One region of the Cupriavidus sp. DF5525 genome, then DNA from elsewhere that is predicted to be linked to it. Evidence: predicted binding sites of a transcription regulator. Region 1 holds the regulator's gene; each other region holds the start of a gene.
The links. The regulator FNR, encoded in region 1, switches genes on or off when oxygen is low (the NO sensors DNR and NnrR bind a similar motif). The targets are predictions, from matches to a motif close to TTGATNNNNATCAA.
Positions count from the first base shown of each region.

Region 2: the regulator FNR is predicted to act here: its motif matches at 5,754-5,767, upstream of ABNX08_RS30710 (nitrite reductase).
Region 3: the regulator FNR is predicted to act here: its motif matches at 1,892-1,905, upstream of paaA (1,2-phenylacetyl-CoA epoxidase subunit PaaA).
Region 4: the regulator FNR is predicted to act here: its motif matches at 3,770-3,783, upstream of ABNX08_RS08985 (hemerythrin domain-containing protein).

Region 1 is NZ_CP168265.1:3,009,456-3,016,851, reverse strand. Features, by position in the region: gene ccoP (cytochrome-c oxidase, cbb3-type subunit III) at 1-814, shown strand, start outside; gene ccoG (cytochrome c oxidase accessory protein CcoG) at 888-2,336, shown strand; gene ABNX08_RS14025 (FixH family protein) at 2,399-2,608, shown strand; gene ABNX08_RS14020 (hypothetical protein) at 2,605-2,850, shown strand; gene fnr (fumarate/nitrate reduction transcriptional regulator Fnr) at 2,899-3,624, opposite strand; gene ABNX08_RS14010 (sulfite exporter TauE/SafE family protein) at 3,702-4,460, shown strand; gene scpB (SMC-Scp complex subunit ScpB) at 5,016-5,975, shown strand; gene rluB (23S rRNA pseudouridine(2605) synthase RluB) at 5,981-7,396, shown strand, end outside.
Region 2 is NZ_CP168266.1:2,079,696-2,087,091, reverse strand. Features, by position in the region: gene nirJ (heme d1 biosynthesis radical SAM protein NirJ) at 1-49, opposite strand, end outside; gene ABNX08_RS30740 (AsnC family transcriptional regulator) at 49-588, opposite strand; gene ABNX08_RS30735 (Lrp/AsnC family transcriptional regulator) at 588-1,052, opposite strand; gene ABNX08_RS30730 (Lrp/AsnC family transcriptional regulator) at 1,049-2,050, opposite strand; gene ABNX08_RS30725 (cytochrome D1 domain-containing protein) at 2,060-3,295, opposite strand; gene ABNX08_RS30720 (cytochrome c) at 3,235-3,597, opposite strand; gene ABNX08_RS30715 (c-type cytochrome) at 3,579-3,908, opposite strand; gene ABNX08_RS30710 (nitrite reductase) at 3,974-5,647, opposite strand; partial or broken gene ABNX08_RS30705 (IS256 family transposase) at 6,103-7,352, opposite strand.
Region 3 is NZ_CP168266.1:1,808,501-1,815,896, forward strand. Features, by position in the region: gene paaC (1,2-phenylacetyl-CoA epoxidase subunit PaaC) at 1-519, opposite strand, end outside; gene paaB (1,2-phenylacetyl-CoA epoxidase subunit PaaB) at 533-814, opposite strand; gene paaA (1,2-phenylacetyl-CoA epoxidase subunit PaaA) at 870-1,856, opposite strand; gene paaX (phenylacetic acid degradation operon negative regulatory protein PaaX) at 1,986-2,906, shown strand; gene boxA (benzoyl-CoA 2,3-epoxidase subunit BoxA) at 2,983-4,263, opposite strand; gene boxB (benzoyl-CoA 2,3-epoxidase subunit BoxB) at 4,407-5,834, opposite strand; gene boxC (2,3-epoxybenzoyl-CoA dihydrolase) at 5,891-7,396, opposite strand, start outside.
Region 4 is NZ_CP168265.1:1,893,282-1,900,677, reverse strand. Features, by position in the region: gene ABNX08_RS09005 (class I adenylate-forming enzyme family protein) at 1-1,036, opposite strand, end outside; gene ABNX08_RS09000 (acyl-CoA dehydrogenase family protein) at 1,033-2,175, opposite strand; gene ABNX08_RS08995 (GntR family transcriptional regulator) at 2,560-3,336, shown strand; gene ABNX08_RS08990 (hypothetical protein) at 3,537-3,749, shown strand; gene ABNX08_RS08985 (hemerythrin domain-containing protein) at 3,886-4,506, shown strand; partial or broken gene ABNX08_RS08980 (branched-chain amino acid aminotransferase) at 4,985-5,707, shown strand; gene ABNX08_RS08975 (IS630 family transposase) at 5,763-6,845, shown strand; gene ABNX08_RS08970 (hypothetical protein) at 6,858-7,151, shown strand; partial or broken gene ABNX08_RS08965 (aminotransferase class IV) at 7,180-7,396, shown strand, end outside.

The DNA.
Region 1 (7,396 bases):
CAAGACCGCCGGCGCCACCGAGGACACCGGCCACGTCTGGGACGGCGACCTGCGCGAGCTGAACAACCCGCTGCCGCGCTGGTGGATGTGGATGTTCCTGCTGACCTGCATTTTCGGGCTGGCCTACCTGGTGCTCTACCCCGGCCTGGGTTCGTACGCCGGCGTGCTGAAGTCCTCGACGCAAGGCGAACTGGCCGCCCACCGCGCGGCGCAGGAGCAGATGCAGAAGGAGATCTATGCCAAGTACCTGAAGATGGACGTCAAGCAGGTGGCGGGCGACCCGCAGGCGCGCGAGATCGGCCAGCGCCTGTTCCTGAACTACTGCGCGCAATGCCATGGTTCCGATGCACGCGGCAGCCGCGGCTTCCCGAACCTGACCGACGGCGACTGGCTCTACGGCGGCGAGCCGGAAACGATCCAGCAGACCATCACGAAGGGCCGCAATGGCGTCATGCCTCCGTTTGCCGCGACCATCGACGCCAAGCTGGCAGGGGACGTAGCGCAGTACGTGCGTTCTCTGTCGGGCCTGTCGTCGGATCCGATTCGTGCCTCGCGTGGCGAGGGCACCTTCAAGTCGACCTGCGCGGCTTGCCACGGTGCCGGCGGCAAGGGCAACCAGGCACTGGGTGCGCCGAACCTGTCCGACAAGGTCTGGCTCTATGGCAGCTCGGAAGCCAGCATCGTCGACGCCATCCTGAAGGGGCATAACAACCACATGCCCGCGCATGAGGAAATCCTGACGCCCGAGCGCATCCGGATGCTGACCGCCTATGTCTGGGGGCTGTCCAATACCGGCGGAGGTGCCGGGCAATGACAGGCGACTCATGTGAGCGGGCGCTGGCCGCCCGCGGGAGACCACGCCCATGAACGCACCCGGGAGGCAAGAGATGGCCCGGGCGGCCGACCCACAGCGGTCGGCTGCTGTGCCTGGCGAATCCTCTGACGAAACACTGTATGAGGTCCGCCGCAAGATCTATCCGCGCTCGGTGACGGGCGCCTTTTCCAGCTGGCGGGTCTGGCTGGTGATCCTGACCCAGCTGGTCTACTACGGCACGCCCTGGCTGCAATGGAATGGCCGCCAGGCCGTGCTGTTCGACCTTGGGGCGCGCAAGTTCTACATCTTCGGGCTGGTGCTGTGGCCGCAGGACGTCATCTACCTGGCGGTGCTGCTGGTCATTTCGGCGCTGGCGCTGTTCCTGTTCACGGCGATCGCGGGGCGCCTCTTCTGCGGTTACGCCTGTCCGCAGACGGTCTACACCGAGATCTTCATGTGGATCGAGCGGCGGATCGAGGGCGATCGCATCGCACGCATTCGCCTGGACGGTGATCCCTGGAGCCTGCGCAAGCTGCGCCTGAAAGCGACCAAGCACTTCCTGTGGGTACTGATCGCGCTGTGGACCGGATTTACCTTCATCGGCTATTTCGCGCCGATCCGCGAGTTGGGCGGAGAGGTACTGGCGCTCTCGCTCGGGCCATGGCAGGCGTTCTGGATGCTGTTCTACGCGTTCGCCACCTGGGGCAACGCCGGCTTCATGCGCGAGCAGGTGTGCAAGTACATGTGCCCGTATGCGCGCTTCCAGAGCGTGATGGTGGACCGCGACACCTATGTCGTCACCTACGACGTTGGCCGCGGCGAGCCGCGCGGCAGTCGTTCGCGCAAGACCGACCACTACAAGGCGGGCCTGGGCGATTGCGTCAACTGCAGCATCTGCGTGCAGGTGTGCCCGACCGGGATCGATATCCGCGACGGCCTGCAGTACGAGTGCATCGGCTGCGGCGCCTGCATCGACGCCTGCAACCAGGTCATGGACAAGATGGACTATCCGCGCGGCCTGATCCGGTACACCTCGGAAGACGCGATGCGCAAGGGCCTGTCCGCGGCGGCGTCGCGCAAGCGGCTGCTGCGTCCGCGCGTGATCATCTATTCGGTGATCTGGATTGCGTTGATGGCGGGCTTCGTGGCCTCGATTGCGCTGCGCACGCCGCTGAAGGTGGACATCATCCGCGACCGCGGCGCGCTGGGCCGCGAAGTGGAAGGGCGCTGGATCGAGAACGTCTATCGGCTGCAGCTGATCAACACGACCGAAGGACCGATGCGCATCAGCGTGCGCGCCGACAGCGACGAGCTGAAGAACCTGACGGTTGAATACGACAAGCAGGCCGAAGCGCTGGCGCCGACCTCCAACCGGCTGTTGCCGATCCGCATCCGCGTTCCGATTGAGAACGCGGCGCAGGGTACGCACAAGATCAGCGTGACGGTCACGAGCGAAGGCACGGAGCGGGGGAGTGCCGAAATCCGGCAATCCACCAGTTTTATCGTGCCGCGCGATTTGTAAAGCTAGGATGGTGTGGCGCGGTTATGGATCCGCGCCGCACCGCTGCAGATAAGGGGGGCAAGATGAATCGGCAAGGCAATCCGTGGTGGAAGGAACCGTGGCCGTGGCTGTTGATGAGCGGCCCGCTGGTGGCGATGGTGGCGTGTGGCGTGACCATCTGGCTCGCGTCCTCGCATCCTGACCTGCCGGTGCAGGGGGCAACGCGGCATGGACTGGTGGTCGAGAAGGTCGGAGCCGCGCCGCGCAAGGCTGCCGCAGCGAGGCAACCATGAGGCTGCGCTGGCTGATGTGGGTACTGTGGCCCGGGTTCCTGATGGCGGGCTTTGCAACCGCGACGGTCTTTTCGGTCGTGGATCCGGGCGACCTGAAGTTCTTCGGCCACCCGGTCGACGCGTCACGCGAGTCGGTCTATACGATCGGCTTCCTGTTGGCGTGGGCGTTCTGCGCGCTGTCCAGCGGGCTCACGCTCTACACCATGCCGACCCGGCTCAGCGATACCGACGAACTTGAATGACGTTTGAAATTGCCATCGCCGGTGCGGCGATGGCAGTGCGATGCGCGCTCAGCAGGAGCGGCTGTAGAGTTGCTTGATGCCGGCGATGTCCACCAGCTTGACGTGGCGCTGGCGAATCTGGATCAGGCCCGCTTCGGCAAAGCGGGAGAACAGGCGGCTGACGGTTTCGAGCTTCAGGCCCAGGTAGCTGCCGATCTCTTCGCGGCTCATGCGCATGACGAATTCGGAGGCCGAATAACCGCGCGCCGACAGGCGCTCGGACAGGTTGATCAGGAAGGCGGCCAGCCGTTCCTCGGCGCGCATTGAGCCCAGCGTCACGAGCATCAGCTGGTCGTGCGTGATCTCCTTGCCCATCAGGCGCAGGAACTGGTGCTGCAGCGACGGCAGCCCGGCGGACAAGGTCTGCAGTTCGTTCATGCGCACCACGCAGACTTCGGTATCTTCCAGCGCCGTGGCATCCGATGCGTGCTGCATTTCACCCAGCCCGTCGAGGCCGACGATTTCGCCGGGGAGGTGGAAGCCGGTAATCTGCGAACGGCCGTCTTCGGTGGTGACGTGCGTCTTCAGCGTACCGAAGCGGATGGCATAGACAGCGGTGAGCGGATCGCCCATGCGGTACAGGGTCTCGCCTTTATGAACGCGAATGCGTTCCTGCACCAGCGTGTCCATCTTGGCAAGATCTTGCTGGGACATGCCTACCGGAAGGCACAGTTGCCCCATCGCGCATGTGGAGCAACGGGGCGACATCTCGGTAATGGGAATGGAGGTGAGCAATTGGAACCTGCAAGAATGGCTGCGAGGGCACGACCCCAACATTTTACCGTGCGATGTGATGCGGCAGGGAGTCAGAATTGACATTTGGTGTGCTTATTAGCGTTTTTCTGCTGGCCCTGCTTGGCGGGGTGCATTGTGCCGCCATGTGTGGCGGCCTTGCCCTCGCGGTGGAACAGCGGCGCGACGCCATCGCGACGGTGAACTTCGTGAAAAACCGGACCGCGTGGTTCGGTGAGTTGCTGGCAATGCACATCGGCAGGATCTCGACCTATATGCTGCTGGGTGCGTTGTTGGGCGCGGTCGGTGCCACCGCATGGAAGCAGGACTACCTGCCGGTGCAGCGCTGGCTGTTCGGTGCGGGCAGCGCCATGCTGCTGTGGTCGGGCTGGCGGCTGCTTCAGGGCAATGCGTTCACCCTGGCCTGGCTCGAGCGCTTGGCGGCATGCGCCACCGCTACGGTGGCTGGCCAGCTGGGCCGCCTGGCCGGCGGCATGCCGGCATTCGTGCGGGCCCGTGGCGGGCTGGCGCGGCGCTATGGGGTGGGGCTGGCCTGGGGCCTGGTGCCGTGCGGCATGGTCTATGGCGCGCTGACGCTGGCACTGCTGGCGGGCAACGCCGGCTCGGGGGCGCTGGTGATGGGCGTGTTCGGGCTGGGCACGCTGCCCAACCTGCTGGTGCTGTCCGGCCTGTCGGGCTACCTGCGCACGCTGTCCAGGCGGCGTGGCATACGCCTGGGGGCTGGGGTCGCGGTGATGGCGTTCGGCGGGCTGGGCATCGCCCGAGCGGTGCTGCTGCCACATTCCCTGGCCGGGCAGGGTTTCTGCCTGGTGTTCTGAGGCGCCGCCGCCGCATGGCGCAACGGATGATGGTTGCAGGCTGGGGCGGGAATGCCATACAATCGCCTGCATTGCGGTATCGCGCGGCGCGATGTGGCGAGCAGCGCCAGGCGGCCTTCATATCAGAAGGCGCGCTCAGGGGCTACGGGAAGCGGAAGGTTTTCGAGGCCCGGCCCGTCCCGCGGTCCATCCGGTTCAAAAGATCTGGCTCAAAAGTCCGGCTGGCACCGCGGTGTTGGAGATGCCGGCCTTGCTCCCGATATCCGTTTTTTCTTGCGTCCGAGGCGTTCAGTTCGCCGACAGCATCGTCCGTTGAGTGCGGGCGCGCGACGCAAGGGGTTCGCTGACCGGCCCAAGACGGCCTGCGAACGATCTCCTGCCGGACCGACCCGGCATTCGATGCAAAGAAAGGGAAGTGCACGGCTTGGATGCGGCAGGCATCCGGGTTAGCTGCGCAATGAGATGGCGATGGCATTCGGCATCGCTGTATCCAAAATCTCCGGTGCCCCGGATCCGTCCGGGAGCAGGTGCAAAGACAGGCTGCACACCATCAACATGAATACCCAAGAGGCGAAGATCGTCCTCGAGACGGCGCTGATCTGCGCGCAGGAGCCCTTGCGCGTCAATGATCTGCGACGGCTGTTTGACGATGACGTCGGTGCGGACACGATCCGCGTGCTGCTCGACGAGCTGCGCCAGGACTGGCGCCAGCGCGGTGTGGAACTGGTGGCCCTGGCGAGCGGTTGGCGTTTCCAGAGCCGCCCGGAAATGCGTGAATACCTTGATCGCCTCAATCCGGAAAAACCGCCAAAGTATTCGCGTGCGGTGATGGAAACGCTGGCGATCATTGCCTACCGGCAGCCGGTGACCCGCGGCGATATCGAAGAGATCCGCGGGGTGACCGTCAGCACGGAAGTGATCAAGAAGCTGGAAGACCGCAGCTGGATCGAGGTCATCGGCCACCGCGACGTGCCGGGCCGGCCGGCGCTGTACGCGACCACCAAGGCGTTCCTGGACGATCTCGGCCTGCGTACGCTGGATGAACTGCCGCCGCTGGAAGACGCCCAGGCGCAGGCCCAGGCTGCCCTGCTGGAACAGCAGGCCATCGATTTCGAGGAGCTGGCCGCGATCAAGCCAGTCAGCGCCGACGAGGAGGCGTTTGCCGATCCTGTGGCGGTTCCGGCGCCCGCCGCGGAACAGCAAGCTGCCGAGCTGCAACCGCCCGTGGCGCAGGGCGTTGCAGGCCAGCCGGAAGGGCTGGCGGCCGAGGCTGGCGAGATGGTAGCGCCGGTCGCCGGTGAGAGCACCGAGAGCACCGAACGAACCGAGGGCGCCGAAACCGCCAATGGTTTCGACGTCCAGCCGCGACAGCAGGCCAGCGAAGGCGCTGACCCCGTGGATGACCTTATCGAACCTGCCGAGGCCGAACCCAATCCGGACGGGGCGCGCAGCGAACTGCCAGAAGACGGTACGCCGCCGCACCCGAGCGAGCACGACGAGCGCGTGCCGAACTGAACAACATGCAACATCCGATAGTGAATACCTTGTCTGATTCCGTAGAGCAAGACGCCCGCCATGCGGGTGCATCCGCCGATACCGGCGCCGCAGAACCCGGATCGGGCAGCGAAGCCGCGCCCCGCCGCAAGGGGCTGCGCCGCGGGCTGAGGAACCTGGTGGCATCTCGCCGCCAGGCAGCGCAGGATCGCGATGCCGGCCGCGCCGAAGGTGCCGAGGCACCGGTGCAGGGCGAGGCCGGCGAGGCAGCCGCCGCGTCTGCGGCGGCGCCTGCGGGCGGACGCGGTGGCCAGCGTGGCCGCGGCAAGCGCAAGACGGGTCAGGGCGAGGGTGGCCAGGGCAGCCAGGGTGGGCACGCCTCGACCACCAAGGCCGAGAAAATCGACCGCGCCGCCAAGGGCGAAGGCGCCGACAAGCCCGAGCAGGCCGGCCGCAAGCGCAAGCCGGGCCAGCAGCGCGCCGGCAAGGGCGCTGCGCCCGCCGAAGTGCAGGGCGCCGGCGCCCGCCAGCAGGGCCGCCGCAAGGACGGCGCCAAGCCGCAGGCGCAGCGCAAGGGGCAAGGCCAGGCCCAGCCCGGCGCGGACAAGGGTGCGGCGAACAGCGAAGACCTGTTCCGCTTCGTGATCTCCGAGCAGTACGACAAGGACGACACCGTCATTCCGCGCACCAAGGCCAAGCCGGTGCGCGAGCTGTCGGCCGAGGACGACGCCCCCAAGCTGCACAAGGTGCTGGCCGAGGGCGGCCTGGGCTCGCGCCGCGAGATGGAAGAGCTGATCCTGCAGGGCCGCGTCTCGGTCAACGGACTGCCTGCTCATATCGGCCAGCGCATCCTGCCGGCCGACCAGGTCCGCGTGAACGGCAAGCTGATCCATCGCAAGGTGTCGACCAAACCGCCCCGCGTGCTGCTGTACCACAAGCCGGCCGGGGAAATCGTCAGCCAGTCCGATCCGGAAGGCCGTCCGACCGTGTTCGACAACCTGCCGCGCATCAAGACCGGCAAGTGGGTCGCGGTGGGTCGCCTGGATTTCAATACCGAAGGCCTGCTGATCTTCACCACCTCGGGTGATATCGCCAATCGCTTCATGCATCCGCGCTACGGTGTGGAGCGCGAGTACGCGGTGCGCACGCTGGGCGAACTGGCCGAGGCCGATCGCCAGCGCCTGCTGCACGGCATCAAGCTGGACGACGGCGAAGCCAACTTCCTGCGCATTGCCGATGGCGGCGGCGAGGGCGTCAACCAGTGGTACCACGTGGCGTTGACCGAAGGCCGCAACCGTGAAGTGCGCCGCATGTTCGAGGCGGTCGGCCTGACCGTGTCGCGCCTGATCCGCACCCGCTACGGCCAGTTCCTGCTGCCGCGCGGCCTCAAGCGCGGCCGCTGGCAGGAAGTCGAGCCCAATGACGTCAAGGCGCTGATGGCC
Region 2 (7,396 bases), on a different replicon from region 1:
CCGGCCCGGCATCGCGCAGGGCTTCCATGAAGCGGGACAGGCGGAACATCAGCGGGTTTCCTGGTTGGCTGGTGCGGCCGGCGGCAGGCGCAGGCCGGTTTTCTTCAGGATGCGGGTCGACCACAGCACGTCGTGCGCCCGGCAGGCATCGCCCAGCAGCGCAGCGATGCGGGTGATCTGCGGCGCCGCGTCTTCATGCGTGCGCGCGTGGACCATCGCGAACAAGTTGTAGGGCCAGTGCGGCAGGTGGCGCGGGCGGCGGTAGCAGTGGCTGACGAAGGGCAGCGCGCCGATGCGCTCGCCCAGCGCATCGACGCGGGCATCATCCACGTCCCACACGGTCATGCCGTTGGCGCGCCAGCCCAGCCGGTAGTGGTCGGGCACCGCGCCGATGCGGCGCAGCACGCCGCGCGCCTGCATCGCCGCCAGCCTGGCGATGACTTCTGCCTCGCTCAGGGCAAGGCCGGCCGCGACCTCGGCATAGGGCGCGGGCACCAGTGGCAGGCCGGCCTGGGTGGCGCGAATGAGGGCAAGGTCGATGGCATCGGGCGGGCCCGCGGGGTCGGTAGGAGCGTCAGGGTCGGGCATCAGGCGGGCAGGTAGAGGTTGACGAAGAACTCGCGTTCCTTGGCGAACGGCAGGACCTGGACGCCGGCCCTCGCGGCGATGCGCGCGAGCGTGGGCGCCACGTCCTGTGCGCGCGCCACGGCCAGCACGAACCACAGGTTCAGATGATGGGTGCGGGCGTAGTGATGCGCGACTTCCGCATGGGCATTGATGGCCGCGATCACCGCTTCGAGCCGATCGGCTGGTGCGTGGCAGGCGCACAGCACGAAGCGGCCGCCCGCGCGCTCGATCTGGTACAGCGGACCGAAGCGGGTCAGGACGCCCCGCTGGAGCAGCGCGTGCAGCCGCGCCAGCAGCTCGGCCTCGGCAATGCCGAGCGCGGCGGCGGCTTCGGCATACGGGCGCGGCACCAGCGGCAGGCCGCGCTGCAGCGCGTTGACGATGCGGCGGTCCAGCGCGTCGAGCGGATCGCAGTGGACAGTCATGCCGCCACCTGCGTGGCATAGCGCATGCCGCGCTGCCGGTAGCAGCGCGTGCCTACCAGCACCGCGCCCGGGGTCTGGTCCAGGCCCGCGGTCGCGCGGATATGTTCCAGCGCGGGCTTCAGGTCGTGCGCGTCGCGCGCATGGATCATCGCGAACAGGTTGTAGGGCCAGTCAGGCAGCCGGCGCACGCGGCGGTAGCACAGCGTCACGCGCGGCAGCCGGGCCAGCCGCAGGCCGACGGCGTCGACGCGGGCGTCCGGCACATCCCACACGCACATGGCGTTGTGGCGATAGCCGAAGCGGCCGTGGTGCAGCACCACGCCCAGGCGCCGGATCACGCCTTGCGCGGACCACTGCGCCAGGCGCTCCAGGATGCGCGGCAGCGGCATGCGCGTGCGCAGCGCCAGTTCATGGAACGGGCGGGGCGTCAGCGGCAGGCCGGCTTCCAGTGCGGCCACGAGGCGCCAGTCGTTGTCGTCCAGCGTCACCGGCGGCGTTGGCGGTGTGGTACCGCGCGTGCGCCGGTGTGTCGGCGCGTTACCGCGGGCAGGGCGGTGCGTGAGCGTAAAGCCGAGGTCGATGTGGTACTCGCGCGCCATCGGCAGATCCAGCGGCGCCTGTCCGGCATCGCTGGCAATGCTCGCCAGCGCGCCATCGAGCAGGCGCCGGTCGCGCGCGCCGGCGACGAACCACAGGTTGTACGGGTGTCCGCCGCGCGCGTAGTTGTGGCTGACCGCGGCGCAGGCGTTGACGCGCGCCGCCACGCGGTCCAGTTGTGCCGGCGGCACCGACAGCGCGGCCAGCGTGCTGACGCCGATGACATTGGGCGCGAACACCGCGCCCACGCGGCTGATGCGCCCCGCGCCGAAGTCGCGCGCCAGCAGCGTCAGCAGCGTGTGCTCGCACAGGCCCAGCCGTTCGGCCAGCGCCTGGTAGGGGCGGGGCTGCAGCGGGAAGTCGCGCTGCAGGCAGTCATAGAGGTTTCGCTCGTCGTACATGATGGCGTCTCACATGCCAAACCGTTGCGCCCGCGCGGTGAAGAAGATGCCGCTGGGGTTGCCCGCCGGCAGCGTGGCGATGCGCGCGAGGCTGGCGGTGTCGTAGACCTCGACGCGGTTGTCGTCGCGGCAGGACAGCCACAGCGCCTCGCCCTTGGGCGTGAATTCCATATGCAGCACGCCGCGGCAGGGGCGCAGCGTGCGCACCACCTCGCGCGTGGCGGTGTCGATCACCTGTACGGTGTCGTTGTGGGGGAAGGCAAAGTTGACCCAGACCTGGCGCCCGTCGGGGCGCGCCATGACGAACACCGGCTGGCCGGCCAGCGCCACGCGCGCCGTCTGCTGCCAGCCGCGTGCGGGATCGGCCACCAGCACTTCGTGCCGCCCGATCGCCGGCAGCCACGCCAGGCCCTGCGCCATGGCCCAGCCGCGCAGGTGCGGCATCTTGTAGACCGGCATCGGCGTGCTGCCGCGGCCATAGCCGGACAGGATGCGTCGCGCCTGCGGCGGCGTCTGCCACAGGTCGACCAGGGCCAGGCCGTCTTCGCCGAACAGACCCGCCAGGTACCAGCGGCCATCGGGCGTGACCAGCCCGTCGTACGGCTCGCGGCCAGCGGGCAGGCGCGTCACCTGCGGATGGCGCGGGTCGGCCGCGTCGATGATCCAGATCTCGCCGGACTCGAACAGGCTCGCGGCAAAGCGCCGGCCGGGCAGGTCGGCCAGGCCCACCACCTTGGCGCGGCGCCCATCGTTGCCGATGGCCGGAAGGTCCGCCAGCGGCTCAAGTGTCTGTGCGTCGAACAAGCGGATGCCGCCCGGCGCGTAGTTCTGCGCGGCCACCACGCGACCGTCCTGCGAGATCGCGCCACCGATGCTGTTGCCGGCCTGCAGCATGCGGTGGGTAATGCGCGCGCTGAGCAGGTCCACGCGCGTGAGCCCGCCATCGCGGCCGAACACATAGGCGTAGCGCGCATCGCGCGAGAACACCACGCTGGCGTGCGACAGGTCGCCCAAACCGTCCACCGTGGCCAGCCGCGTCATGCCGGTGGTTTCGACGATCTGCAGCCGGCCGGCAGCGCGCTCCACCACCACGCCGAGATCGCCGGTGCCGCGCACGGTGGTGGCGCAGGCGGCCAGCAGCGTCGCAGCGAGCATTGCGCCGAGGGCCGCCGCAATGCCCCGGATCAGTTTGCCGGTGGCGCCACGGCCGGCGGGTTGCCGGCCTGGAGTCGATCGATCAGCCATTGGGCTTCATCCTGCGTCATGAAGGGTTGCCAGGGCGGCATCGCGGTGCCGGGCCGGCCGTAAAGCACGGTGGCGACGAGGCTCTCCCGCGGCTTGCCGGCCAGCGCCTCGCGCGTCAGCGGCGGACCCAGCCCGCCGCGTAGCGTCATGCCGTGGCAGGCACCGCAGTCATCGCGCAGCCAGTGCGCGAGCTGCGCCTTCCGCGTGGGCGCAGGCTGGGCGAACGCAGCGGGCGCGGCGCCCAGCATGGCCGCGGCCAGCGCCGCCAGCACGACATGCCGGCTCAGAGCGAAAGGATCCATTTGGCCAGCGTATTGGCCTCAGCGTCGCTGACCGCGTTGGCCGGCATCGGCACCGGGCCCCACTGGCCGTTGCTGCCCTTCATGATGGACTGGACCATATGCGCCTGGCCGTCCTTCCTGGCGGCGTACTTGCCCTTGATGTCCTTGAAGGCGGGTCCGATCATCTTCTTGTCGATACCGTGGCATGACAGGCAGGCCTTGCTGGACGCGAGCTGCTGGGTGGCGTGGGCAACACCGGGGATGGCAACGCCGAGCAACAGGGCGCAGCCGACGGCCGCCAGCAGGGAAGGCAAGGTTTGTTGTGTTCGCATGGTGTTCTCCGTTGTGGGAATGGCGTTTGGGCCTCGCACCGCAGAGGCGGTGCGAGGCCGCTGGCTTAATAGACGTCGTGCTGCGTGTTGTAGGCGTTGAACTTGCCGGTCGGCGTGACCAGGCGCTTGTCCTTGATCACGGTCTTGAGCGTGCGGGTCTTGTCATCGACCACCACCAGCGCGGATTCGCCGTCCTTGGTCCCCCAGATGGAGAACCAGACTTCGTCGCCGGCCTTGTTGTACTCGGCCTGCACCACGCGCTTGGCGCCCGCGCCCTTCAGCTCGGCCCAGTCGGCGATGGGCAGCACCTTGAAGCCGCCTTCCAGGTTGCGCGTATCAAACACCGCCACCGACTGGTTGAGCTTGGCGTCCGGGTTCAGCGGCGTATCCACCCACAGGTTGGACGACTTCGGGTGCGTCTTGATGAAGAGCGAACCGCCGCCCTGGCCCTTGAGGGTCTGCACCACCTGCCACGCCTGCGCCGGATGGCCGGCGGGGTCGGTGCCGATCAGGCTGATGGCTTCGTCGCCGAGGTGGCTGGTGGCCCAGACCGGGCCGAACTTCGGATGCGTGAAGTTGGCGCCGCGCCCCGGGTGCGGGGTTTTGCCTACTTCGATCAGCGCGGCCAGCTTGTCTTCCTTGGTATCGACCACTGCGATCTTGTCCGACGCATTGGCCGCGACCAGGAAGTAGCGGCCGGTGGAATCGAAGCCGCCGTCATGCAGGAACTTGGCCGAATCGATGGTGGTGGTCTTCAGGTTGGACAGGTCGGAGTAGTTGACCATCAGGATCTTGCCGGTCTCCTTGGCATTGATCACGAATTCCGGATGGAAATGGCTGGCCACGATCGAGGCCACGCGCGGCTCGGGATGGTACTCGTTGTCGACCGTCATGCCGCGGGTGGAGACGACCTTGAGCGGCTTGAGGGTGTCGCCTTCCATGATCACGTATTGCGGCGGCCAGTACGAGCCTGCTACCGCGTACTTGTCTTCATAGCCCTTGTACTTGGAGGTCTCGACCGAACGCGCTTCCATGCCGATCTTCACTTCGGCAACGATGTCAGGCTTGGGCAGCCACAGGTCGATCAGGTCCAGCCGCGCGTCGCGGCCGATCACATACAGGTAGCGCCCGGATGCGGACATGCGCGAGATATGCACGGCATAGCCGGTCTTGACGATATTGATGATCTGCTTGCTGTCGCCATCGATCAGCGCCACCTCGCCGGCATCGCGCAGCGTGACCGAGAAGAGGTTGTCCAGGTTGTACTGGTTCATCTTCTTCGTCGGGCGCTGGGCCACCGGCATGATGTCCTTGCGGCTTTTCTCGATATCGGCCAGCGAGAACTCGGGTGGTGTCGGGGGATCGAGCTGGATGTAGCGGGCCATCAAGTCGACCTCCTTATCGGAGAGGTCGCCGGAGGTGCCCCAGTTCGGCATGCCGGCGGGGCTGCCGTACTTGATGAAAATCTTCAGGTATTCAGTGCCGCGTGCGCGGGTGATGTCAGGCGTCAGCGGCTTCCCGGTGGCGCCTTTGCGCAGCACGCCGTGGCAGCCGGCGCAGCGCTCGAAGTAGATCTGCCTGGCGTGGTCGAATTCGGTGGCGGTGAGGGTGGGGATTGCTGCTTTCTGTTCGGCCTTGGGTGCGGCCGTTGACGCGGTGGTGGCTGCCTGTGGTAGTCCCAGACAGAGTGAGAGCGGTATTGCCGCGATTGCGGGGTACAGCCGGCTTTTTGCTTTCATGATGCTGTGGGTCAGCGGGTTGAGGAAAGCTAGGTCGCGGTGCTTGGGGTGTGTGTTGGGCACCTGGCGTCTGGGGTCATCATGGTGAAACACTGGCGGTGTGGGATTGACTGGGGTCAAACGGGGAGGCGGGTTGGAGGCCTGTGTTTGAGAGTGTTGATCGTGGGCAGGGGTGGTTATGGGGTGTGCCTGTGGCGTGCATCTGGTCTGATGCTCGACGGCTCTCGCGGCTGGTGACATGTTGTCGCTGTTTGAACCGCTCTGTTCCGCCCTCCTGGGCGGGTCACTTTTTGTCCGAGCGGCGTGTGTCAAGGTAGTTGTCGGTGTGCCAAGAAGGAAAGCGACAACATGTCACCAGCAACGCGGGGATGGCGGGGGTGTCAGGATTTTTGTGTGCAAGGCTAAAGGCCTGCCTGCCGGGCAGGCTGCCCGGCAGGCAGGCCTTTGATCCTATCTCAGCGATGGGGTTGTGTGAAGCGATCCTCGTAGAGGATCGCGAACTGGTTCATGGCCGCTTTCCAGTCGTGCGTGGCGCTGCCCCACTTGCAGGTGATGTTGCGCAAGGCTAGCCACAGCAGCTTGGTGGCCGCTTCATCGCTCGGGAAGTGTCCGCGGGTCTTGATGATCTTGCGCAGTTGCGCGTTGATGCTCTCGATGGCATTCGTGGTGTAGATGATCTTGCGGATGGCTGGCGGGAACGCAAAGAATGGAATCACGCGGTCCCACGCGCGGTGCCAGGAGGCTGCAATCGGCGGGTAGCGCTTGCCCCAGTCGCTTTGCTCGAAGGCCAATAGCGCCGCCTGTGCGGCCTCTACCGTGGCTGCTGTGTAGACAGGCTTGAGCGCGGCCGCCACCGCACGGCGGTCCTTCCAGCTCGCGTAGTCCAAGCTGCCGCGGATCAGATGCACGATGCATGTCTGCAGTGTTGTGCTCGGGAACACCGCGTTCAGGGCCTGCTCCATGCCCTTCAAGCGGTCGGTCACCGCGATCAGGATGTCTTGGGTGCCTCGCGTTTTCAGGTCGTTGAACACCTTCATCCAGAACTTCGCCCCTTCGGTGGTCTCGATCCAGAGGCCCAGGATGTCACGCGTGCCATCGGGCAGCACGCCCAGCGCCAGATAGACCGCCTTGCTGCGCACGACGCCATCCTCGCGCATCTTGACCCGCAGCGCGTCGAAGAACACCACTGGGTACATGACCTCTAACGGGCGGGCCTGCCAGGCGGTGACTTCCTCCATGACCGCATCCGTTACCGAGCTGATGAACGCAGGCGACACCTCGGTGCCGTACTGCTCGACCAGAAACGCCTGGATCTCGCGCACCGTCATGCCGCGGGCATACATGGCGATGATCTTGTCGTCAAAGCCAGTGAAACGCCGGTCGTGCTTGGGAATCAGGATGGGCGCGAAGCTGCCGTCGCGGTCGCGCGGGATCGCCAGGCGCAGCGGTCCCGTGTCGGTAAGCACCGTCTGGCGCTGGAGCCGTTGCGCTGGTTGGTGGCATTCTCGGGGCGCTCAGCACCCTCCGGGTAGCCCAGGTGATGGCCCAGCTCCGCGCCCATCGCCCGCTCGATCAGGGCCTTCTTGAACGCCATGGCGGCATCCTGCACCGCCTCAGCAGTCATCGGACCTTTGACGAGCTGATCAATTAGCTCCTTGGGGATGCTCGGAAGGTCCCGGGGTGTGGCTTTTGGTTTGCGTGGCATACATGCTCCTTCTCGACATGTTATGCCCTACACACAAAATCCCG
Region 3 (7,396 bases), on a different replicon from region 1:
TTCGAACAGTTCGCCGGTGAACATCCACAGGTCGTCGAAGGCGTCCTGCATGCGGCGATGGCTCTCTTCGGTGCCGTCGCCCAGGCGCACCACCAGGTCGGCACTGCGGCGCACGTGGTAGGTGACTTCCTTGAGCGACTTGGCGGCGATCTCTGCGATGCGCGCGTCGGTCGAGCGCTGCAGCCCTTCCAGCAGGAAGTAATGCCAGGTGTCGAACAGGAACTGGCGCGCCAGCGTATCGGCATAGCTGCCGTTGGGCTGCTCGACCAGCAGCAGGTTGCGGAACTGGTGGGCGTCGCGCAGGTAGGCGAGCTGGTCGGCGGTGCGGCCGGTGCCCTCCACTTCCGCGGCATAACCCAGCCACAGGCGGGTCTGGCCGACCAGGTCGAGCGCCACGTTGGTCAGTGCAATGTCCTCCTCCAGCGCCGGGCCGCGGCCGCACCATTCCGACAGGCGCTGGCCGAGCACCAGCGTGGAATCGCCGAGGCGCAGCAGGTATTCGAGCTTGTGGTTGTCCATGATGCGCGCCGTATCAGATGTGCTTGACCGCTTCCGGCATGGGGAAGAACGTCGGGTGGCGGTAGACCTTGCTGTTGGCCGGCTCGAACAGCGGGCCCTTGTCGCCGGGGCTGCTGGCGACCACATCGCCGGCCTTCACCACCCAGACGCTGACGCCCTCGTTGCGGCGCGTGTAGACGTCGCGGGCATTGTTGATCGCCATTTCGCCGTCGGGCGCGTGCAGGCTGCCCACGTGCTTGTGGGCCAGGCCGTGCTGGCTGCGGATAAAGATCTCCCAAAGCGGCCACTCTTTCATGGCTACCTCCTGTTTGATGCGGGTTCGATGGGGAGCGGCGCCGCGCGCCGCGGGGTCAGGCGGCGGCTTGCTGCGCCTGCTTGTCGGCGTGGGCCACCAGCGCGTCGCGGAACCATGCGCCGTCGTCCCAGGCCTTCACGCGGGTGCGCAGGCGGTCGCGGTTGCAAGGGCCGTTGCCCTGGAGGACGTTGTAAAACTCGGACCAGTCGATCTCGCCGAAGTCATAGTGGCCGCGTTCCTCGTTCCACTTCAGGTCGGGATCGGGAATGGTCAGGCCCAGGTACTCGGCCTGCGGCACGGTCTGGTCGACCATCTTCTGGCGCAGCTCGTCGTTGGAGAACAGCTTGATGCGCCATTGCATGGATTGCGCGCTGTTGGGCGAATCGCCGTCGGACGGGCCGAACATCATCAGCGCCGGCCACCACCAGCGGTTCAGCGCGTCCTGCGCCATCTGCTTCTGCTCGGGCGTGCCGTTGCACAGCGAGAGCAGGATGTCGTAGCCCTGGCGCTGGTGGAAGGACTCTTCCTTGCAGACACGCACCATAGCGCGCGCATACGGGCCGAACGAGCAGCGGCACAGCGGCACCTGGTTGATGATGGCCGAGCCATCGACCAGCCAGCCGATCATGCCGATATCGGCCCAGCTCAGCGTCGGGTAATTGAAGATGCTGGAATACTTGGCCTTGCCCGAATGCAGGTCGCCCAGCATCTGGTCGCGCGACACACCCAGCGTCTCGGCCGCGCTGTAGAGGTACAGGCCATGGCCAGCCTCGTCCTGGATCTTGGCCAGCAGCACCGCCTTGCGCTCCAGCGTGGGGGCGCGGGTGACCCAGTTGCCTTCGGGCAACTGGCCGACGATCTCCGAATGGGCGTGCTGCGAGATCTGGCGGATCAGGGTCTTGCGGTACGACTCGGGCATCCAGTCCTTGGCCTCGATCTTGATGCCGGCATCCACGCGGGCCTGGAACTCGCGTTCCTGCGGGTCCATTTCTTCCATTGCGCGGAGCCTTGTTGCTCCTGTCTCCACCAGCTGTGCGTACATCGCCTGCTCCACCTGTTTTGGTCGTGATCAACGTCTTGATCTGCGTCAATCTCGTAAGTTGAAATAGATGGTAGTGATACAATTTGATTCAAGCAATCGCCGTTTGTGTATCACTTTCGGAGGCCCCCGATGGCTACGCCAGACCCCGATCCGGTTTCCCCTCGCGTGGCGCGGCTGGCACGCGGGCTCAAGCTGGGCGCCAATTCGCTGCTGGTGACGCTGTTCGGCGACGTGGTCGCGCCACGGCCGCAGGCGATCTGGCTGGGCAGCCTGATCCGCCTGGCGGCGCCGTTCGGCATCAATGACCGGCTGGTGCGCACCGCCACTTTCCGCCTCACCGCCGACGACTGGCTGGCCGCCACGCGCATCGGGCGGCGCAGCTACTACGGACTGTCGGAAGCTGGCCTGCAACGCGTGCTGCACGCGGGCAAGCGCATCTATGCGGGCGAAGCGCCCGAATGGGACGGGCGCTGGACGCTGGTAATGGTGCGCGGTGACGTACGCGCCACGATCCGGCAGCGACTGAAGCGGGAGTTGCTCTGGGAAGGGTTCGGCGCGATCGCGACCGGGGTGATGGCGCACCCCAATGCCGACCTGGCCTCGCTGCGCGAGATCGTCCAGGCGGCACGGGCGCAGGAGTATGTGGCGGTGATGGAGGCGAGCAGCCTGGAGGCGTTTTCTATCAGGCCGCTGCAGGCGCTGATGCACCAGACCTTCAAGCTGGGCGACGTGGCCGACGCGTGGCAGGCGCTGCTGCGGCGGTTTTCACCGCTGGCGGAAGAAGCGGCACAGCTCGCGCCGGCCGATGCCTTCTTCGTGCGGACGCTGCTGGTGCATGAGTACCGGCGCGTGCTGCTGCGCGATCCGAACCTGCCGGAAGTGCTTCTGCCGGCGGACTGGCCTGGTCGCACGGCGCGGGGGATGTGCAGCGAGATTTATACGGCGTTGTTGGATGCGAGCGAGAAGTATCTGCACGGGGTGATAGAGGCGGCAGATGGTGCGCTGCTGGACGCGAAGCGTGAGTTGCACAAGCGCTTTACACATACCTGACGTCCCGCAGGCCGCTTGTCTGCTCCCCTCTCCCGCGCGCGGGAGAGGGAGCGGGTCTGTGGGAATTGATACCGGCTTAGTACGTTTCCAGATGCAAGCGACCGTCGCGCTTCAGCCCTTCAGCCAGCGACTCCCAATTCAGTCCGGCCTGCTGCGCCACATCCCGCAGCGCCAGCACCACACCATCTTCCATGCTCTTCAGCCCGCACACGTAGAAGCAGGTGTCGGGGCTCGCCAGCAGCGCCGCCAGATCCGCCGCGCGCTCGCGCATCAGGTCCTGCACATAGCGCTTGGGCTGCCCCGGCGTGCGCGAGAACGCCAGGTTGATGTCGATGAAGTCCTTCGGCAGGCTCTGCAGCGGGCCGAAGTAAGGCAGCTCTTCCCGCGTGCGCGCGCCGAAGAACAGCATCAACTTGCCGCCGTCGAACTTGCCGGCCTTGCGCAGGCGCCGGCGCCATTCCGTCATGGCCCGCATCGGCGCACTGCCGGTGCCGGTGCAGATCATCACGATATTCGAGCGCGGATGATTGGGCATCAGGAAGCTGGCGCCGAACGGCCCGATCACTTCCACCTTGTCGCCCACCTTCAGGTCGCACATGTAGTTGGACGCGACGCCGCGCACGGGATTGCCGTCGTGGTCGTCCAGCACGCGCTTGATAGTTAGTGACAGGTTGTTGTAGCCCGGGCGCTCGCCATTGCGCGCGCTGGCGATGGAGTACTGGCGCGCATGATGCGGGCGGCCGCTGGCGTCGGCGCCCGGCGGCACGATGCCGATCGACTGGCCTTCCAGCACCGGGAACGGTGTCGCGCCGAAATCCAGCACGATGTGGTGCGTGTCGTATTCGCGTCCTACTTCGGTCACGCGCACATTGCCGGTCACGGTGGCGGTGATGGTCTTCTTGGCGGACTTGGCGCCGTACAGGTTAGTGTAGGCATGCGCGGCGGACCACGGCGGCACGGTAGCGCCGTAGCGGGCGCTGTTGAAGGCGTCTGCGCCGGTGCCGGCCAGCGGCGACGTGGCTGGAATCTCGGGCGCGGCGGTCTGCATCTCAGCGCCGGGCGCCAGATCGGCCAGCTGCTCAGGCGACAGTTCTTCCGGCAGCGTGTCCCAGGTGAGTTGCTCTTCGATGCTGTAGGCGCGCAGCCGGGGCATGGCGCGCCAGTTGTCGATCGAGCCCGTCGGGCACGGCGAAATGCAGGCCATGCACAGGTTGCACTTGTCGGCATCGACCACGTAGTTGCGCGAGTCGTGCGTGATCGCGCCCACCGGGCAGGTCGCTTCGCAGGTGTTGCAGCGGATGCAGATCTCGGGATCGATCAGGTGCTGCTTGATGACTTGAATTTCTGCCATGTCCATGGCGGTCTCCACAGAATCAGGGGCGCTCGGGGTGAGGGTCGTTTAAGCAGCGGCGCTTCGTTGAAGCGCCAGCCCTCTCCCCCGGCCCCTCTCCTGCAAGCGGGAGAGGGGAGCAAACAGGGAGCAATTGATAAGCGCGTGGCTCAGTTGAAGCGCACGTACTCGAAATCCACCGGCTGGCGGTTGATGCCCATTACCGGCGGCGCGATCCAGTTGGCGAACTTGCCCGGCTCGACCACGCGGCCCATCAGGCTGGCGACGAAGGCGCGGTCGCCTTCGGAGGGCAGCCACTGGTCACGGAAGTCGCGCCATTCGGCCTCGGAGATCACGCGGCCGTCCGGCGATACCTTGACGCCGGCCAGCGCGCCGATATTGCGGTGGAAGGCCTTGTGCGGGACCTTCAGGCGGAACGGGATGCCGGCCTTCTCGATGACCTTGTTCCAGCGCTCCACGCCGCCCATGCTGTCCTTGATGTAGTCGTCGCGCAGCACTTCATTGAGTGCGTTGAGCATCGGCACTTCCTTCTCGGTCAGCTGGCCGTTCTGCGCCTGCAGGATGCGGTAGGTCTGGCCCTTGAGCACGTGGTCGTCCACGCGCTTGCCTTCTTCGTAGCGGCCCTTGAGGCCGGTGCTGTAGAAGGTGGCGGCGTTGCTCGACTCATCGGCGCCGAACAGGTCGATGGTCACGCTGTAGTGGAAGTTCAGGTAACGCTGCAAGGTCGGCAGGTCGATCACGCCGGCCGCGCGCAGCTTGGCGGGATCATCGGTCTTCAGTTCGTTCATCACCTGGCAGGTGCGCTGGATCACGCGCGACACCCCGCTCTCGCCCACGAACATGTGATGCGCTTCCTCGGTCAGCATGAACTTGGTGGTGCGGGCCAGCGGGTCGAATGCGCTTTCGGCCAGCGCGCACAGCTGGAACTTGCCGTCGCGGTCGGTGAAGTAGGTGAACATGAAGAACGACAGCCAGTCCGGCGTCTGCTCGTTGAACGCCTGCAGGATGCGGGGGTTGTCCTGCTGGCCGCTGCGGCGCTCCAGCAGCGCCTCGCCTTCCTCGCGCCCGTCGCGGCCGAAGTACTTGTGCAGCAGGTAGACCATGGCCCACAGGTGACGGCCCTCTTCCACGTTCACCTGGAACAGGTTGCGCAGGTCGTACATGCTGGGCGCGGTCAGGCCGAGGTGGCGCTGCTGTTCGACCGATGCCGGTTCCGTATCGCCCTGCGTCACGATGATGCGGCGCAGGTTCGCGCGGTATTCGCCGGGCACGTCCTGCCACGCGTCCTCGCCCTTGTGGTCGCCGAAGTGGATCTTGCGGTTGGCCTCGGCCGGGTTCAGGAAGATGCCCCAGCGGTAGTCCGGCATCTTGACGTGCCCGAAGTGGGCCCAGCCCTGCGGATCGACGCTGATGGCGGTGCGCAGGTAGATGTCATGGCTGTGCGAGCCTTCCGGGCCCATGTCGTTCCACCAGCTCAGGTAGTTGGGCTGCCACTGCTCGAGCGCGCGCTGCAGGGTGCGGTCTTCGCTCAGGTTGACGTTGTTGGGGATCTTGTCGCTGTAGTTGATGCCGGACATGGTGGTCTCCTTCGGGGGACGATTCGGTTGTCGTTTGGTTCGCGGTGGGTGCTGGATCAGACGCGGTTCCAGTCGAAGGCGGCCTTGTCGCCCTTGCCGTAGACCTTGAGCGCACCCTTGTCGCCGACGGCGTTGGGGCGCTGGAAGATCCAGTTCTGCCAAGCGGTCAACCGGCCGAAGATGCGGGTGAACATGTTTTCCTGGCCGTTGAAGCGCAGGTTGGCTTCCATGCCGGTGAGCGCATCGGGCGACATCGCCACGCGTTCTTCCAGCGCGATGCGCACTTCGTCGGTCCAGTCGATATCGTCGGGGTTGGCGGTGACCAGACCCAGCGCATAAGCGGCATCGGCATCGAGCGGCTGGCCGGCCTTGGCGCGCACGGCATCGAGCGCGGGCTGTTCGTCGTAGAAGCGGCGGCCCAGGCGGCTCTGGCCGGTGGCCATCGGGTACAGGCCGAAATTGACTTCCGCCACGGTGATCTTCGGCGCGCGCGCCTCGTCGTCCGGCAGCGCCAGGTGGTAGCTGCGGTCGCAGGCCAGCGCCAGTTCCAGGAAGGTGCCGGCAAAGCACGACTCCGGCTCGATCAGCGCGAACAGGCTGCGCGACGACACATCCAGGCGGCTCAGCGTGCGGCGCAGCAGGCCGATGGTCTCGCGCACCAGCCAGTGGTCCTTGTGCGCCAGCAATGTGGCGTCGGTGGCAAGCACTGCGGCGGCGTCGCCGGCGGTCTTGATCAGCCAGGTGCCGATGTCCAGTTCATTGGTGCGCATCGACAGGATCGCGTCTTCCAGTTCGCGCGCCAGTTGCAGCGGGTACCAGGCGGCGCCGGCTGCCACAATCTCTTCGATGCTTTGCGGCTGTGCGCCGGTGGGCGCCTTGACCGTGAAGGTGGCGCTGCGGCCGGCGCGGTCGATCTCGACCGTCACGTGCGTGTAGCGCAGCGCATCGGCGTCGATGGTCCGCTCGATCGGCGCGAGTGCCACGCCCTGCGCATCGGCCGGGCGGTCGCTCTGCGCGGCCAGCGCCAGCGCGCGCTCCTGCACCTTCTGCGCGAACACCGCCGGCTTGGCGATATCGTCGACCAGGCGCCAGTCCTTGGCCCGCTGGCCGCGCACGCCTTCGGTGGTGGTGCAGAAGATGTCGGCCAGGTCATGGCGCACACGGCGCTTGTCGGTCACCCGGGTCAGGCCGCCGGTGCCCGGCAGCACGCCCAGCAGCGGCACTTCAGGCAGGCTGACGGCCGACGAGCGGTCGTCCACCAGCAGGATCTCGTCGCAGGCCAGCGCCAGTTCATAGCCGCCGCCGGCGCAGGCGCCGTTGACCGCGGCCAGGAACTTCAGGCCGCTGTGCTGCGACGAGTCCTCGATGCCGTTGCGGGTCTCGTTGGTGAACTTGCAGAAGTTGACCTTCCACGCATGGCTGCTGACGCCCAGCATGAAGATATTGGCGCCGGAGCAGAACACCTTGTCCTTGCCGCTGGTGACGACCACCGTGCGCACTTCCGGATGCTCGAAGCGGATGCGGTTGAGCGCATCGTTCAGTTCGATGTCGACGCCGAGGTC
Region 4 (7,396 bases), 1.1 Mb from region 1:
ACCCACGCACCCGGATTTCGCCGTCGTCGGCTATGCGATATTCGACGTCTGAGCGGGGCTGGCCTGCCATGCTAGACGGACCTTCCGGCGGAAATTCGGCGTCGTCCGGACGTACGACGCGCGTATGGCAAAGGCCGCCAGCTTCCGTTGATCCATACCCCGTCACACCGATCGGGATATCAAATTTTTCAAGAAAATCCGGCACGCACCCGAAGGCTATTCTGATTTGGTGACCTTGTGCTTCTGCTCGCGTCGTTTTGGCCATCAACAGATTTGCCGGCGGCTGATGCAATATCATCGCGGTAATGTGGTGCGACTTGACCAGCGACCAGAAATCTTGCGCTTGGAAGCGGTCCATCGAAAGCAACGACGCTCGCGCCGTGAGCGAACCCACGACGCCATACCCCATCGGATTGATGTGGAACATCGGCAATGGCGAGAGGACCCTGTCGTAACGTGAGAGCCCATGCGAATCGGCAATAAAGCGGCCCAACCGAATGAAATAGCCATGACTAAGCGCGCAGAATTTCGGCAGTCCGGTCGTTCCCGAAGTATGGATATAAGCCGCTACGTCGGCGGGATCTGCGCAGCGTCCATCGCTATCGGACACCAGGCCGACGCGGGAAAGGAGGGGCCTTTGCACGGAAACTTCACCTTGCCATGCTCCCGTCAAATCCAACTGTGCTTCAGTCCTGTCAACCAACCCTCCTGGACTGCGGCCCAGCCAGAAGATGGCACGCGCGCCCAGATTGTCGAGCATCGCGCCAAGCAATTCATCGGGATATGACGGGTTAATCAATGCCGTCTGCAGCCCCACGAACTGGGCTGCCATCCACGTAACAAGGTACCCCGCGCTATTAGGACCGACGAAAGCTACGAGGTCTCCTCGCCGGAAGCCGGCATCGCGAAACTGAGCCGCGACTGTTCGAGCCCGCTCAACAAATCGATGCAACGAGTCGCTTTGTGAACAGGTACCGAAGGATGCGTCGGGACGATCGAGGGCTGCAACCTCGATCAGCTCGGTCAGATTGTTCATGCCAGCCCCATCAGTTGAGCATCCTTCAGGATGCATTTTGCGACGTGATTCTTGAGGATTTCACTCGATCCACCGGCCACGCGCAGCAGTTTCACGTCGAGCATGTACTGGCCGAAGTTTTGCTCCTCATACAAACCATATCCACCGATCAAGGCGTAGACGTCGCTCACAACTCGCTCGGCGGCCTTGATCGCGAGATGCTTCGCGACACTTGTTTGCATCGCGTGCTCGTGACCTTGTTGTGCGAGGTTGGCTGCGTGATCACGAGCCAAAACCGCGGCGTGGATCTCCGCATAGCATTCCGCAATCGTCCATTGGTTCCCCTGAAAGTCTGCGACGACAGCGGACCCGACCGGGCGGGTAACCGCATATCTCGAGGCTTCGGCAAGAGCACGCCGCGCTATACCAATCAGCGTGGACGCGTTCCCTAGCCGGCTCACATTGAAGGTAGACACAAAGGTTGCAAGGCCTTTGCCTACCTCGCCAAGGATCGCGCCGTCTCCAACGCGAACATCATCAAAGTACATGTTCGCTGTTGGCGAATAGCGAAGTCCAATGGGATGGGTATGTTCGCGCCGAACACCAGGCTGATCCGTGTCTACCAGAAATGCGGTCAGCCCTTCCGGAGCCATCGCGTAGACGAGCGTGAGGTCACTCTCGACACCCATATTGATGTGGCACTTCTCTCCGCTAATGACCCACCCGCCACCTTCACGCCTGGCGGTGGTCTGGAGATTCTTCAAGGATGAGGCGGCGGATGGTTCGGATATCGATTCAGAAAACAGGATGCTCCCGTTAGCGAGTCCCGGGAGGTACTTCGACTTCTGCTCCGGTGTTCCCCAGTCGTTCAGCCAGCGTTCGCCTTGGGCCTGCGTCTGCCCACTTACCAGGCCGTAGCGGCCCAATTCCTCCTCCACCAGGCAGTACTCAGGCACACCGAAACCCAACCCCCCGTACTCCCGTGGGGTAAGCATTCCGAGAAGGCCTCGCCGCCCGAGTTCATTGAACGCGTGGCGAGGAAACACGCCCTCACGTGCTGCCTTCGCCATGTCGCCCTGGATGACCCCAGCAAATTCCCGAATGCTCTCGATTGCGGAAGAAGCCCAGGCCGGGTCTTTCAGACGTAGTTCCAGATTCATTGCTGTGTCTCGTAGGTGGTTTCGGTTATCATCTGATTGTCCGGACCATGATAGGAAGAAGCGTATGTGGCGTCAAGACTGTGGTTAACGCTAACATCGCCTTTCGTTCGGCGACGAACGAAACTGGTGACCATCCCGACGGATGGCCACTTCGACTCCCCGGACGCTTACCTCAACATTCGCTAACGCGACGACCGTGAAACATATTCAACACAGCATGACCTACCCGCGCGCCCGGCCTTCTATACCAGCACATGTATCAAGCAGGGACGGGCGTGACCTCGAGTACGGCTTCGGCGGCGCGGCTCGGTCGCACTACCGCCAAAGGACCGCCCTGGCGATCAGGTTGGTAGCGAACGCTCGTCCGGGCGAGGAGCATCAGTGATGAGTCCCACGCCACATTCCAGCCTGGACAATCTGGGATCCCGCCCGCCCAAACATCTGTTGCTGGCGCAGTCGCTCCTCGCCGATATCCGCAGAGGCCGATATCCGGTGGATTCTCTCCTGCCCACAGAGGAGGCCCTATGCGCGATGTTCGGAGTTAGCCGTTTCACAGTTCGCTCTGCACTAAGCGCGCTGCAGGACCGAGGATATGTTCGAAAGCAGAGGCCGATCGGAACGCGCGTAATCGCAGACAGAACCGAAGACCAGCAGACCATAAGGCTGACGTCGCTAGGTGATCTTGTTCAGCTCGCCGAAGGCGGTCAGCAGATGATCACCGCAAGCGCCGATATCGCTGCTGATCCGACACTGGCTAGCACCATTGGTTGCGCCGTTGGACAACACTGGCGGCACCTTGAAGTCCTACGCTGGACAAGCGGTAACAAGGAGGCGCCGGCGATGCTTAGCCATTTATGGATTCATCCCATGTACTCGGGCGTCGCTCAAGATCTCCACCTCAATCGGATCTCCCCCGTTGTCATCTTTATCGATCAGATTGGGCAACAATTCGGCGATCGTCCGTCCGACATCCAGCAGACCGTCAGTGCATTCAATATAAAGGGACATCTGGCTCGTGCGCTGCAGGTCAAGAACGGTACTCCTGGCCTTCGTATCCAACGCTGGTTCCGCAATGGTTCCGGCGAGTTGATCCTCTATGCCGACGGTTTTTATAATGGGCTCCTGTATAAATACCAAACAACCCTGCACTTGAGTAATTAGGCTGGTTCTCGGATCATTGAGAGGGCGCGGGGAGCGGCCTTCGTCTCCCCGCCATCCTGACTGGCGCCCGTTTGCCGGGGCCACTTCCGCCCGGTAGCGTGCGCCGGGCCATGGTGATCCTGAACGCGCTGTTCGAACCCCACCGCTCATAAATCACCGGTAGCACCTTGGGTACATGCGGGCAGCGGAGGCACGCGGCGTTGCTGATCCTGAACGCCCTGTTCGCCTGGGTGACCGAGGCGGGCTACCTGGCCGGCAACCCGCTCGCCCTCGCCCGCCGCCGGCGCGCCCCGACCCAGGCGCGCATCACCCGCTATCCGAGCCACGACCTGCCTGAGACGGACAAAGACACCGTCACGGCGATGCGGACTGAGATAGGCCGGGAAAGGCTGCACGCGGCCCGCTGCACATGATCCTGAAAGGTGGCGCCGCTTTGATCTGCGTCAGACGCAAATCGTGCAGGGCAACTACTGTGTCAATGAGAGCCCCGCGAGTCCCAATTCGCATCGGACTCAACGGTCTGCTTGCCCAGCTTCCCAGGAGGGCGCCATGGCCACCCCGCTCGTCACCTCGCTGCCGACTTCACCTTCCGCCGCGCTTTCCACCCCCAGCCCGTCACCGCTTGCCGCCTGGCATACCGACCATGTCCATTTCGCCTCCCTGCTCGACCTGCTAGAACAGCAGGTCAGCACTTTCCATCAGGGCGAGCAGCCAGACTACGGCCTGATGGCCACGATCATCCATTACATGCGCAGCTATGGCGATTGCGTGCACCATCCCCGCGAGGATGTTGCCTACGCGCTACTCGTGGAACGGGATCCCGGCACGCGGATCATCATCAGCCGGTTACTGCAGGAACATCGCGTGATCGCCACGGTCGGCGCGGAATTGCTCAATCGCTTGCGTGAAGCCCAGAGCGAAGTGGTCACTTCGCGAGCGGCACTGGAAGCGGCAGCCGCCATGTACCTGGTGTACTACCGCAACCATCTGTCCACCGAGGAAAAACAGGTCATGCCGCGCGCCGCCCGGTTCCTGACCGAAGCCGACTGGGCGGAGGTCGCCGCGATCGATTGGGCCAGTGCCGATCCCCTATTCGGCGCCAATGTGGAGAAGCGCTTCGCGACCTTGCGCAAGCAGATCGACAGCGAAGCGAACGCGTCCATGCACTGAACGTCGGTCGTTTCGCGGCACTGCCGGGCCTCGGCCCAAAACTTTTGCCGTGGACCGGTACGCGCCATGAGCGCGCCCGGTTTCAGCGCGGCCATCATTCCATTTTGAGCCCTACCGTCCTGGTCATGGCCTGGTAGGTCGACCACGTGCGCGCGATGAAGCGCTGCAGGGCTTCGCCGGTCAATGGCGTGTCTTGGCTGCCAAGCCATAGACAAAAATAAAACTGTCACTACTTCGCGTATAAATGCGCCACTTCGACCCGGGAGCGTTAAAAACCTGGCGGTTTGGCTTCAGCCATCCGTCCTAACCGGTCGATCGATACTGCACCGCACCATCGAGTTACACTTCAGCCCATGCACCGGATGGGAGGGAAGCGTTCGGCCTTACCGCCACTTGTCTCCTTTTATCCCGGGACTGTCTTGCATGTATTGCATCGGACATCTGGAATCACTAGCCGAAGACGAAGAGACACAGAAACATGAGCGCCGACAAACAATTGCAGTTCACTGTGGAGCGTCACCCCAACCCCACGCCGGCCGACAAGATCGCGGCCGCGCTGGTCGACCCCACCTTCGGACGCGTGTTCACCGACCACATGGTCACAATCCGCTGGACCGAGGGGCGCGGCTGGCATGACGCCAAGGTGGAAGCGCGCCGTCCGTTCCAGATCGACCCGGCCTGCGCCGTCCTGCACTATGCGCAGGAAATCTTCGAAGGCATGAAGGCCTATCGCGACGCAGACGGCAAGATTTCGCTGTTCCGCCCGCAGGAAAACGCCAAGCGCTTCCGCGCCTCCGCCGCCCGCATGTCGATGGCCGACCTGCCGGAAGCCGATTTCCTCCGCGCCGTCGAAGCGCTCGTAGACATCGACCGCGACTGGATCCCGGGCGGCGGCGACGGCAGCCTGTACCTGCGCCCGTTTATGTTTGCTACGGAGACCTTCCTGGGCGTGCGCGCCGCGGCCGAGTATGTGTTCTGCGTGATCGCCTGCCCGGTCGGCCCGTACTTCAAGGGCGGCAAGTCGGCGGTCACGGTGTGGGTGTCGGACCAGTACACGCGCGCTGCGCCTGGCGGCACCGGCGCAGCGAAGTGCGGCGGCAACTATGCGGCCAGCCTGATCGCGCAGACCGAGGCATCGCAGAAAGGCTGCGACCAGGTGGTCTTCCTTGACGCCGCTGAACACCGCTGGATCGAGGAACTAGTACAACATCCCGTAAATAGCTTGAATAATTAATCGCCTCCGATATCATGACGGGATGAGTCGAGGCCGCCATGCAACGCCAGTGAAGCTGGCGAAGAAAGAACAACAGGAATTGCTATCGCTGATCGAACGCAAGACGGCTGCACAGCGAGATGTCATGCGCGCACGAATAGCGTTGTGGGCCCACGAGGGCCACTCCAATACCGTCATTGCGCGGGAATTGGATGTATCGGTACAAACGGTCTGCCTGTGGCGTAAGCGCATTGCCAAGCACGGTGCCCAAGGCATTCGCGAGGGCGAGCGTAGTGGCCGTCCGCCACGCATTACGCACGAGGCGCGACTACAGTTGATCGCGCTGGCATGTGAACCGCAGGAACCTGAGGGACGGGTCACGGCCACGCTGGACGAGATTGTGGCGCGCGCCGTGGAGCGCGGCGTCGTCGGGCAGATCAGCCGCAGTCAGGTGCAGCGCATTCTGCAGGCCGGCGACGTGCGTCCGCACCGGGTCCAGCAGTGGCTGCACAGCCCGGATCCGGCCTTTCGCGAGAAGGTCAATGGGATATGCAAGCTGTACCGCAAGGCGCCTCGAAACGCGGTGGTGCTCAGTATCGACGAAAAAACCGGCATTCAGGCCATCGAACGCAAGTACCCGGGACGCGCTCCCGCGCCGGGGCGACTGCGTCGGCGTGAGTTTGAATATATTCGTCACGGCACCCAGGCGTTGATTGCCGCGCTGGACGTCCATACAGGACAGGTGCTGGCAGAATGCCGCGACCGGCGCACCCAGGACGATCTGGTCGCCTTCATGGAGCGCGTGGCAAGTGCGTACCCGGGCAAACAGGTGCACGTCGTGTGGGATAACCTCAACACGCATCGCGCCCAGGCCGTGTGGCAGGCATTCAACGCGCGGCACGATGAGCGGTTCCACTTCCACTTCACGCCATTGCACGCGAGTTGGGTCAATCAGATCGAACTCTGGTTTGCCCGCTACACGCGCCGGGTACTACGCCATGCGAGCCACACCAGCATCGTGCACCTGCGCGAGCGCACCGAGCAGTTTGTCCGCGCACACAATCTGGCGGCACGCCCGTTCAAATGGAGTTTCCGGGGCTATCCGCTGCAAACCGGCGCATCGTAATCGAGGATCGACATGACAGGCTTACCCGCCAAACATTACGCCGCCGAATTGCAGCGGCAACTGCGCAGCCTGCTCGGCCACGAGCAGATCGTCACGCAAGCCTACGGGCGTCACCTGCTGATCAAACGTCTGGACGACGAGGAGCCAACGGTGGTGGCTCGACTGACCGAGCTCGGCCGCAATCGTTATGGCGCCGCCTTTCGCACCCATAGTGGGCGTTGGGAGCCGTTGCCTGGCGCAGGCTCGCTCGACGAGATGGCCCAGCTGGTCGTCACGCTCCTGGAGCCGTACCTACAGCCCTCATAATTATTAAAGCTATTTCCGGGATGTTGTACTAGGCGGCATGAACGTGTTCTTCGTCATGGACGACGGCTCGCTGCTGACGCCGCCGCTGTCCGGCACGATCCTGCCCGGCATCACGCGCGCATCCATCATCGAACTGGCCCGCCGCGAAGGCCTCAAGGTGTCGGAAACCCCGTACGCGTTCGACGCATGGCAGGCTGATGCCAACAGCGGCCGCGTCAAGGAAACGTTCGCCTGCGGCACCGCCG